Regions from separate parts of the Paenibacillus sp. J22FR83 genome, predicted to be linked through region 2. Evidence: predicted binding sites of a transcription regulator. Region 2 holds the regulator's gene; the other holds the start of a gene.
The links. Region 2 encodes NrdR, which represses ribonucleotide reductase genes. Its sites were predicted from a motif close to AACACNATATATNGTGTT; they were not measured.

Region 1: a site for NrdR is predicted at 2,960-2,977, ahead of nrdI (class Ib ribonucleoside-diphosphate reductase assembly flavoprotein NrdI). Genes of this name have one in related genera too.

Annotation. Positions count from the first base shown of each region.
Region 1 is NZ_JCAUAM010000015.1:220,417-224,773, forward strand. It holds gene nrdF (class 1b ribonucleoside-diphosphate reductase subunit beta) at 1-233, opposite strand, end outside; gene nrdE (class 1b ribonucleoside-diphosphate reductase subunit alpha) at 255-2,339, opposite strand; gene nrdI (class Ib ribonucleoside-diphosphate reductase assembly flavoprotein NrdI) at 2,326-2,685, opposite strand; gene serC (3-phosphoserine/phosphohydroxythreonine transaminase) at 3,279-4,357, opposite strand, start outside.
Region 2 is NZ_JCAUAM010000010.1:293,203-297,559, forward strand. It holds gene coaE (dephospho-CoA kinase) at 1-433, shown strand, start outside; gene AC58PV_RS19625 (lytic transglycosylase domain-containing protein) at 430-1,011, shown strand; gene AC58PV_RS19630 (alpha/beta-type small acid-soluble spore protein) at 1,109-1,327, opposite strand; gene nrdR (transcriptional regulator NrdR) at 1,439-1,918, shown strand; gene AC58PV_RS19640 (DUF4183 domain-containing protein) at 2,015-2,437, opposite strand; gene AC58PV_RS19645 (hypothetical protein) at 2,728-2,916, opposite strand; cyclic di-GMP riboswitch class I at 2,958-3,062, opposite strand; gene AC58PV_RS19650 (hypothetical protein) at 3,144-3,317, shown strand; gene htpG (molecular chaperone HtpG) at 3,395-4,357, opposite strand, start outside.

The DNA of each region.
Region 1 (4,357 bases), on a different contig from region 2:
CCTTGCATCGTATCCAGTAAAGTCAGACCGCCTAGCACCTTCATGTACAGCTCGCGCTCTTGTCCACTTAAGGTAATCCAGGACATCTTATCATCCGACAACGGAATTTCTTCATCTGTCCAGAATTGCATAATATTTTGATTCCAGAACGTTATTGTAAAATCATCATCCGGACGGTTCCAGTTCACCGCTTTTTTGACGATGGGTTTATTGATGGTTGGTGCACTTGTCATGAATGGTAGTCCCCTTCCTCATTATACGGAGCAGCTTACACATTCCTCAACGGATAGCTGATTGGTTCGTGTGTAATAGAGCGATTTAAGTCCTTTGTGTGCCGCATACAGGTATAATCTAGCAAGTTGTCTTGTCGAGACATCACTATTTACGTGTAAAATGGTCGAGATCCCTTGATCCACATGCGTCTGAATTTCCGAGATGAGGTCAAGAATCTTAAATTGATCCATTTGATAGGCAGATTTATAGTAGAAGAAATTGTCACGTGCCATGAATGGCATCGGATAATACGTAGTCGAATTCGCATACGTACGCGTCTCAATCGGTTCAACGATCGGCATCACGCTGGACGTTGAATTTTGAATATACGAGATACTTTGCGTCGGCGCTACAGCCAAACGATACGCATGATACAGACCGTGTTTCTGAACGTCCGCTTGCAAAGCTTTCCAATCGCTAGGCGATGGAATCGGCATGCCTTCGAATAATGCTTTCACTTTGTCTGACAGTGGACGGTAATCTGTTTCGATATAACGGGTAAAATAGTTCCCATTCGCATACTCCGATAGCTCAAAGCCTTCGAACGTTTGCCCGGATTCTTTGGCAATCTCCATACTTTTCTCGATGGAATAGAAATTCATCGCTGCGAAGAAGGTGCGAGCGAAATCTCTAGCCTCGGCACTCTCGTAAGCAATTTTGTTCTTGGACAAATAACCATGCAAGTTCATCACGCCAAGACCGACAGAGTGCAGCTCACGGTTCGCTTTGGCAACACCTGGCGCATTATGGATCGTCGTCATATCACTCACGGAAGTTAAGGCGATCATGCCTTCGTGCACGGTCTCGCGCAGCTTTTTACGATCCATGACATTGGCAATATTCATGGAAGCTAGATTACAGGAGATATCGCGAAGAATGGTGTCTTCTTGACCATAATCATTGATTTCGGACGTTTCCTGCAATTGGAAAATCTCTGTACATAGATTGGACATCTTGATCGTCCCAATCCCCTTCAGAGCATGATCCTTATTCGCATTCGTACGATTCATCATATATGGATAACCGGATTCCAGTTGAGTTGTCGCAATTTTGGTCAGCATATCACGAGCATTCATGATTACTTTTTTCTTTACCTTCGGGTTCGCTAGAAGTTCATCGTACATTTCATCCATATCTAGATCATCCATATGCTTGCCATAGGCCTGCAAAACAGTGTAAGGCGCGAAAATATGTAGAGGTTTATTCTCCTCCGCCAGCTTATAAAATTTATTAGGAATAATAAGTCCAATGGAAAGAGTTTTCAAACGGGATTTCTCATCCGCGTTAATCTTCTTGCTATCTAGGAACTCCATAACGTCCCAGCCAAAAATGTTGTAATACGCCGCGCCTGAGCCCTTGCGTTGACCCATTTGATCCGCATAGGAGAACGCATCTTCCATTAACTTAAGAACAGGAATAATGCCTTTCGCTGCGCCCTCAACGCCTTTGATCGTTTCACCGCGCCCACGAAGCTTCGACAAGTTCACGGCTACACCGCCGCCAATTTTGGAAAGCTGCATGCACGTTGCTAATACATAGTTGATGGAATTCAAGGAATCGTCCATTTCTAATAAGAAGCACGATACTAATTCACCGCGACGGCTCTTGCCTGCGTTCAAGAACGTAGGTGTCGCTGGCTGCAAGCGTTGCTCCATCATGGATAGGGCAAGCACGCGTGCGGTTTCTGCGTTTCCGCGGCCTAAGTACAGGGCTACGATCGCTACGCGATCAGGGAAATGCTCCAGGTATAACGTCTTATCATCACTGCGCAAAGCATAGTCTGTATAAAATTTCGAAGCTGCCATATACGATGCGAACTCGAATTGATTGTCATGTGCTACTTGATATACGCTGTTTACTTCATCTTCTGTGTAGTTGTCATAAACGTTCTCATAGAAGTTGTTGTCGATCATATAACGAACCTTCGAAGAGGTATCGGGGAATGTTAGGCTTCGGCTGTGGACTTCCTGAATGAACACCTTAACAGCTTCTTTATCCTTCTCTAATTGAAAAAAACCATCCGTACCGCGTTGCATTAATTCATTATTAAGTTCAATGTGCCGCAATTGCTTGTACCCCCTGAACAAATCGTTCTACATCATTTTTAGTGCCGGATAATTCAAATTTCGTTAAAACGGGAACATCATAAAGTGCTGAGATCGTATCTGCGCTTTTGGCGAAGCCGTCTCCCCAGTTGCGATTGCCGCTTGCTGCTACGCCTTGAAGACGAGAGGAATTACTTTCTAGGAAAGAAGCTACCTTGGGAGGAATCTGTCCAAAACCAGTTGTATACGTCACGAGTACGAATGGCTCGTCCATCGTCATCGCTTCCTCTATTTGTACCGCGGGCATCTGGAGCTTCGCAATAAAACGGCGAACATTTCCAGTCTTCGAATCGTAAGCAATCAACATAGCTTCCGTCTCCTATCATTGTCAATTCTCTCTATCTTGTGCCATCACTAGCGAGCAACCTATATGTAGTAAAGATACCAATTCTATCGTCTGTCATTCGCGAGTTCATCTACTCATGAATCGACAGAATCTGCATTTCATTTACGACTCCGTAAGTGGTCTAAAAAGGCTTGAAACCTGCGGTTTCACTCCATTTTCGGCTCGATTTGAGCCTTCGGCTAGCAATCTCGCAATGCGCTTTTTATCACGACATCTAGTTGATAGATTCAAATTTATATCAATATATTGTGTTTGTCAACGAGCAAAACGACCTATTTACAATTCCAAAACACCAGATCCTAGGCGGGGCGTGGCTCGATGGGTTTAGAAAAAATATTTTCGATTTTTACTTGATTTTTTCGAATATGTCGAAATGACTAGAGCCGTTCTCCTCTACTAGATCTAGTTCTATCTTACCCGCCATTCACCGTCTTCAAACCGTCTCAGCGACCCCCTAGAGGCTTCTTAAGCTTTCGTTCGAAACAATATGCCTCAAAACCAAAAAAAGCTATTCACGCGCACACGAGGGTGCCATGAATAGCTTTTGGATTGGATTAGCTGTTGCGCTTTTGGAAATCCGTCATGAAATCAGCGAGTGCTTTACATGATGCATACGGAACAGCGTTATACGTGGAAGCACGTAAACCACCGACACTGCGATGACCTTTCAATCCAACGAACCCTTGCTGCTCGGTTTCTTTAATGAACTTCTTCTCCAGCTCTTCATCTTGCAAGCGGAACGTAATATTCATTGCAGAACGGCTTCCTAGATCTACGGGTCCACGGTAGAAGCCATTGCTGCTATCAATTGCGCTATAAATAAGGCCAGATTTTTCCACATTATTCTTCTGAATAACCGTCAATCCGCCTTGCTCTTCAATCCATTTCAATACGAGATTCACCATATAAATGGAATAGGCTGGTGGCGTATTGTACAAGGAATTATTTTTGCTATGCGTTTCATAACGCATCATGGTTGGGATTGTTTTGGGCAAATCAACCAGCAAATCGTCTTTGATAATCGCAACAGTCACACCAGACGGTCCAAGGTTCTTCTGTGCTCCTGCATAGATCATGCTGAATTTCGAAACGTCAACTGGCCGGCTCAAGATATCACTGGACATATCACCGATCAAAGGAATGTTGCCTGTTTCCGGGAAGCTTTGGAATTGTGCACCCTCAATCGTCTCGTTGGATGTGATATGTAAATAAGCTGAATTGGGATCTAGCTTAATTTCATCTAGTGCTGGAATTTTCATAAATTTCTGTTCTTTCGAACTTGCCGCAAGAGAAACTTCTCCGAAGAGTGCCGCTTCTTGTACAGCCTTCTCAGCCCAAGCGCCTGTCAGAACGTAGCTGCCAATCTTGCCTGGCTTCAAGAAGTTCATAGGGATCATGGAGAACTGAGAGCTCGCTCCGCCCGTTAAGAAAAGAATTTGGTAACCATCTGGAATACCGAAGATACGCTTCAACAACGCTTGTGTTTCATTGTGCACTTGCTCATATTCCGAACTACGGTGAGAAATTTCCATGATGGACATGCCAATGCCTTTAAAATCAACAAACTCTTCTTGTGCTCTCTGAAGTACTTCGAGAGGTAAAGCCGCAGGCCCTGCGTTAAAGTTATAGGCCC
Region 2 (4,357 bases):
GGTGATTGGCCCCGACGGATCTTTGCAGCGTAAGAAGCTTGGTGAAATGATCTTTGGATCGCCTGAAGCGAGAAAGCAGCTAGAAGGCATACTGCATCCCCCCATCCGGGCGAGAATGCGTGAACTCATGACTTTGTATGAACGGGACTACCCCACCAAGCTGGTGGTGGTCGATGTTCCTTTACTCATAGAATCGAATTTGGTCTCGATGTTTGAGGAGATCATGGTTGTTTATATTCCGCGTCACATGCAGTTGGAACGTCTGATGCAGCGAGATGGCTTGTCCGAAGAGACGGCCCAGCTTCGACTGGACGCACAGATGTCAATTGAGGAGAAACGAAAGTTCGCCGATATCGTAATTGATAATAGCGGGACTTGGGAAGAAACCAACATGAGGGTGGAGCTGTTCTGGGTAGGGAAGGGATTGGCATGACGTTCTTTCGAAAAAAACGAATGTTTGCTCTTCTGTTGATCGCATTTGTCATGATTCTCTTCATGAATAGCGCAATTATAGGCAGAAAGCTATATCCCATCTACTATCAGCAGGAGATTAAGCAAAGCGCGGCGAAACACAATGTAGATCCTTTTCTTATTGCTGCCATTATTCGCGTCGAAACGAATTATAAATATCATTTAGAATCAAACAAAGGCGCAGTAGGGCTCATGCAGTTGATGCCAGACACCGCTGATTGGATTGTTGAATCCTCGAATTTAGGGCCTCATACACAAGAAGATTTGCTTCGTGTCGATATTAATATTTATTTGGGATCATGGTATCTAAATTGGTTAATTAAGCATTATAATGGGAATTTGGTCTACGCCATCGCAGCGTATAATGCGGGTCAAGGTAATGTGAATAAGTGGAAAAATAACAACGTCTGGGACGGTTCGGAAGATAAGATCCGTGATATCCCTTTCGGTGAAACTCGTCATTATGTGCAACGTGTTCTCTATTATTATGAGAAGTACACGAATCTTTACACGGAACAATGGCAAGGTGAAGGCGTTTAGCTCCGAATAAAACAAAGAAGCATTGGACTAGCTCCGAATGGAGCGCAAAGTCCAATACTTCCTGTTTTGCAGAGTCATTAGCGTGTGTTCTTCAAGATTACTTGAATTGACCTGCTAGAGATTGTTCTGCGATTTGCACCAGGCGACGAGTAATGCTTCCACCAATAGAGCCAGTGTCACGAGAAGTCATGTTGCCATAGTAGCCATCTTGTGGGATAGCAATACCAAGCTCTTGAGCTACTTCGTACTTCAACTGATCCAAGGCTGCATTAGCTTGTGGAACGACTAAAGTATTACTGCTTTTGTTTGAACTCATGTCTGTTCACCTCCTTGTCGGTTGGTAAATCTATTGTGTGCAGAACCTCGAACTTCAAGACATGTAACATCTGGTAATGATATTTCCAAGTGAGAAAGGAGATGAAAGCGAATGAAATGCCCATTCTGTGACCATTCTGGTACGAAAGTGCTTGATTCCAGGTCTGCCAATGAGAATAAATCCATTCGGAGGCGCCGTGAGTGCGAGAAATGCGCGAGAAGATTCACGACTTTCGAAATGGTAGAAGAAACACCGCTAATTGTGATTAAAAAAGATGGAAGCCGGGAAGAATTTAGTCGAGAGAAAATTTTACGTGGCTTAATTCGTGCTTGTGAAAAAAGGCCCGTTTCCATGGAGCGTTTAGAGATGCTCGTCTCCGAAGTCGAAATGCAGCTTCGTACGACAGCACATGCTGAAGTCGATAGCCTTGGCATTGGTGAAATTGTGATGGAGCAATTGTACCCCGTCGATGAAGTGGCCTACATTCGCTTCGCCTCTGTATATAGGCAGTTCAAAGACATTAACATGTTTTTGAAGGAGTTAACGCAAATATTGGGAAAGCATGACGTCGGGCTGCTCCGCGATAAATAAGCAGCATATGTTCGAAATAGAAGCCGCGTTGTCTCATGGATGATTTCATGAGGCGGCGCGGCTTTATATTTGTTGGTTTACTTTTAACCTTATGAGCTAATACGTATTAATTGTTGTCGTCACGACCAAATTGTTCGTTGTTGAGGTAGAGGAGGAGGAAGCAGTGAACGATAATGTTTCTAAGCAGACTGTCACTCCAATAGTGAGTCCCGTGTTTATCACTAAACTAGCTGTCGTTAATGTCGTTAAGTAGCCTAAGAGAAGGGCACCATTCACGAATACATTGTAATACCCGTTGCTGCCGGGAACCGTCAGGCTATTGGCTGCCAAGTTAGCTCCTGTGTCATCTCGAAAGCTGGAGGAAAGGATCGTCGTCACGCCTCCAAGAATATTTCCCAATACGACATTGGCCGTGAAACGTTTGACAGCTGGAATAAGGGTTGTAGTCGTTGTAGTCGTAATACTTCCTGTCACGACACTAGTCGCCGTTAAATGAAGGGGAATCAAGTGTTCGCTCATGGTTGTCCTCCTTTCAGGGAGAGTTGTGTGTTACTCTAGTAATCCTAGTATTTCATATATATTATGTTCGAAATAGCTAGTTTGCTTGGGACAATTAGATGGTGACACGAATTGATTTGTTTTTTTTCGAAATGTGACAAAAAATAAATAAAAGACAGCGCCAAATGCGCTGTCTTTCGTTGTTTCATCAGAGAAAGTCAATCATGACGCGCCCTCATGAGTATTTGAAAAAAAATTATTCTAATGACATCAACCGACTGTATTTTTGAAAGCGATAAGGCATAATTCGGTTATTGAGTGCGTTTGTCCAATTCACTTCGAAGAAAATGAATAAATCGGATGGCTTCATCGCATGTTAATACGTTACCACTGAATGAAAAAGAGAACATGTCCATAATACTATCATCAGGTAGATGCAAGTTGTCGATTAAGTGTTTTACGTCTGTGTTCATATTGCCGTCAATGACCATTTTATTCAAGTTGAAATTCCTCCTTTGTCGAACTGCCATTATCGGATGGAGGCGGTAGCTGGCTGACATATTGGATTGGGGTATGGGATATCATTGCCAATTTAGTCCCTTTAGCTTTGCGTCACCACTTTTCAGCGGTTTTGCCCTTATCAACCGATAACGTCTTATGAAAACTATATCACATGTTCGGTTTAACGTGCTATTAATTACATTAATTCGAAGGATGGTTGAAGCATATGTCCGTCAAAAGCGCAAAATTAAGTAAAATTTCACACGAATTGGATATTGTTAAGGTAGCAGAGGCGCTTGGTCTTGATCAGGCTCGTTTACTCGCATATGTTTATAATCGACCAGAGGCTATTCACGCATATCTGGCGGATGAACCGGCAACGCCTTCGGATGCGTCCTAAGCATATGTGCTAACATACATACGTCTTACGTAAAAAAGCACCGCAACAGGGAAGTTGCAGTGCCTACATGCAAAGGATTACACCATGATTTTACAAATATCGTTCGTGAATTCAACCGGATCTTGCAGCGGCAGGCCTTCAATGAGAAGAGCTTGGTTGTACAAGAGCGCTGTGTAGAGATTCAATTTTTCTTTATCCTTTTCAAAAGCATCCTTCAAGGAAGCAAATACGTCATGGTTAACGTTGATTTCTAATACTTTCTCTGCCTTAACGTTCGGGTTATTCGGCATCGCGTTCAAGATTTTTTCCATTTCGATGGTTACATCGCCATCTGTGGATAAGCATACTGGGTGCTTTCTCAGACGCTTGGAAGCTTTGACGCTTGATACTTTGCCTGCCAATAAACCATTCATGTAGTCGAAAAGGTCTTGATTTTCCTTTTTATCCGACTCAGAATCGTTGGCGTTATCCTCTACATCAATACCCAGATCCCCGCTTGATACTGATCTGAATTCCTTCTCTTTGTAGGTCATAATCATCTTGATCGCGAACTCATCAATATCATCTGTGAAGTAAAGGATCTCGTAGCCTTTATCGGTGACAAGTTCCGTCTGTGGAAGTTTATCAATGCGTTCAATGGACTCACCGGAAGCATAGTAAATGTACTTCTGATCTTCTGGCATTCTCGCAACATACTCGTCCAATGTAACAAGTTGTTTCTCTTTGGAGGAGGAGAACATCAATAGATCCTGCAGAAGCTCTTTATGCGTGCCGTAGTCGCTGTAAACACCGAATTTAAGCTGTCTGCCGAAGGACTTGTAGAATTGCTCGTATTTCTCTCTCTCGTCCTTCAGGAGGCTTTGAAGCGAGCCTTTGATTTTGCTGGAAATATTCTTCGCAATTAATTTAAGCTGACGATCGTGTTGCAGCATCTCACGGGAGATGTTGAGTGACAAACTTTCGGAATCAACCATCCCTTTTACGAAGGAGAAGTAATCAGGAAGCAGGTCCGCACATTTATTCATAATGAGAACGCCGTT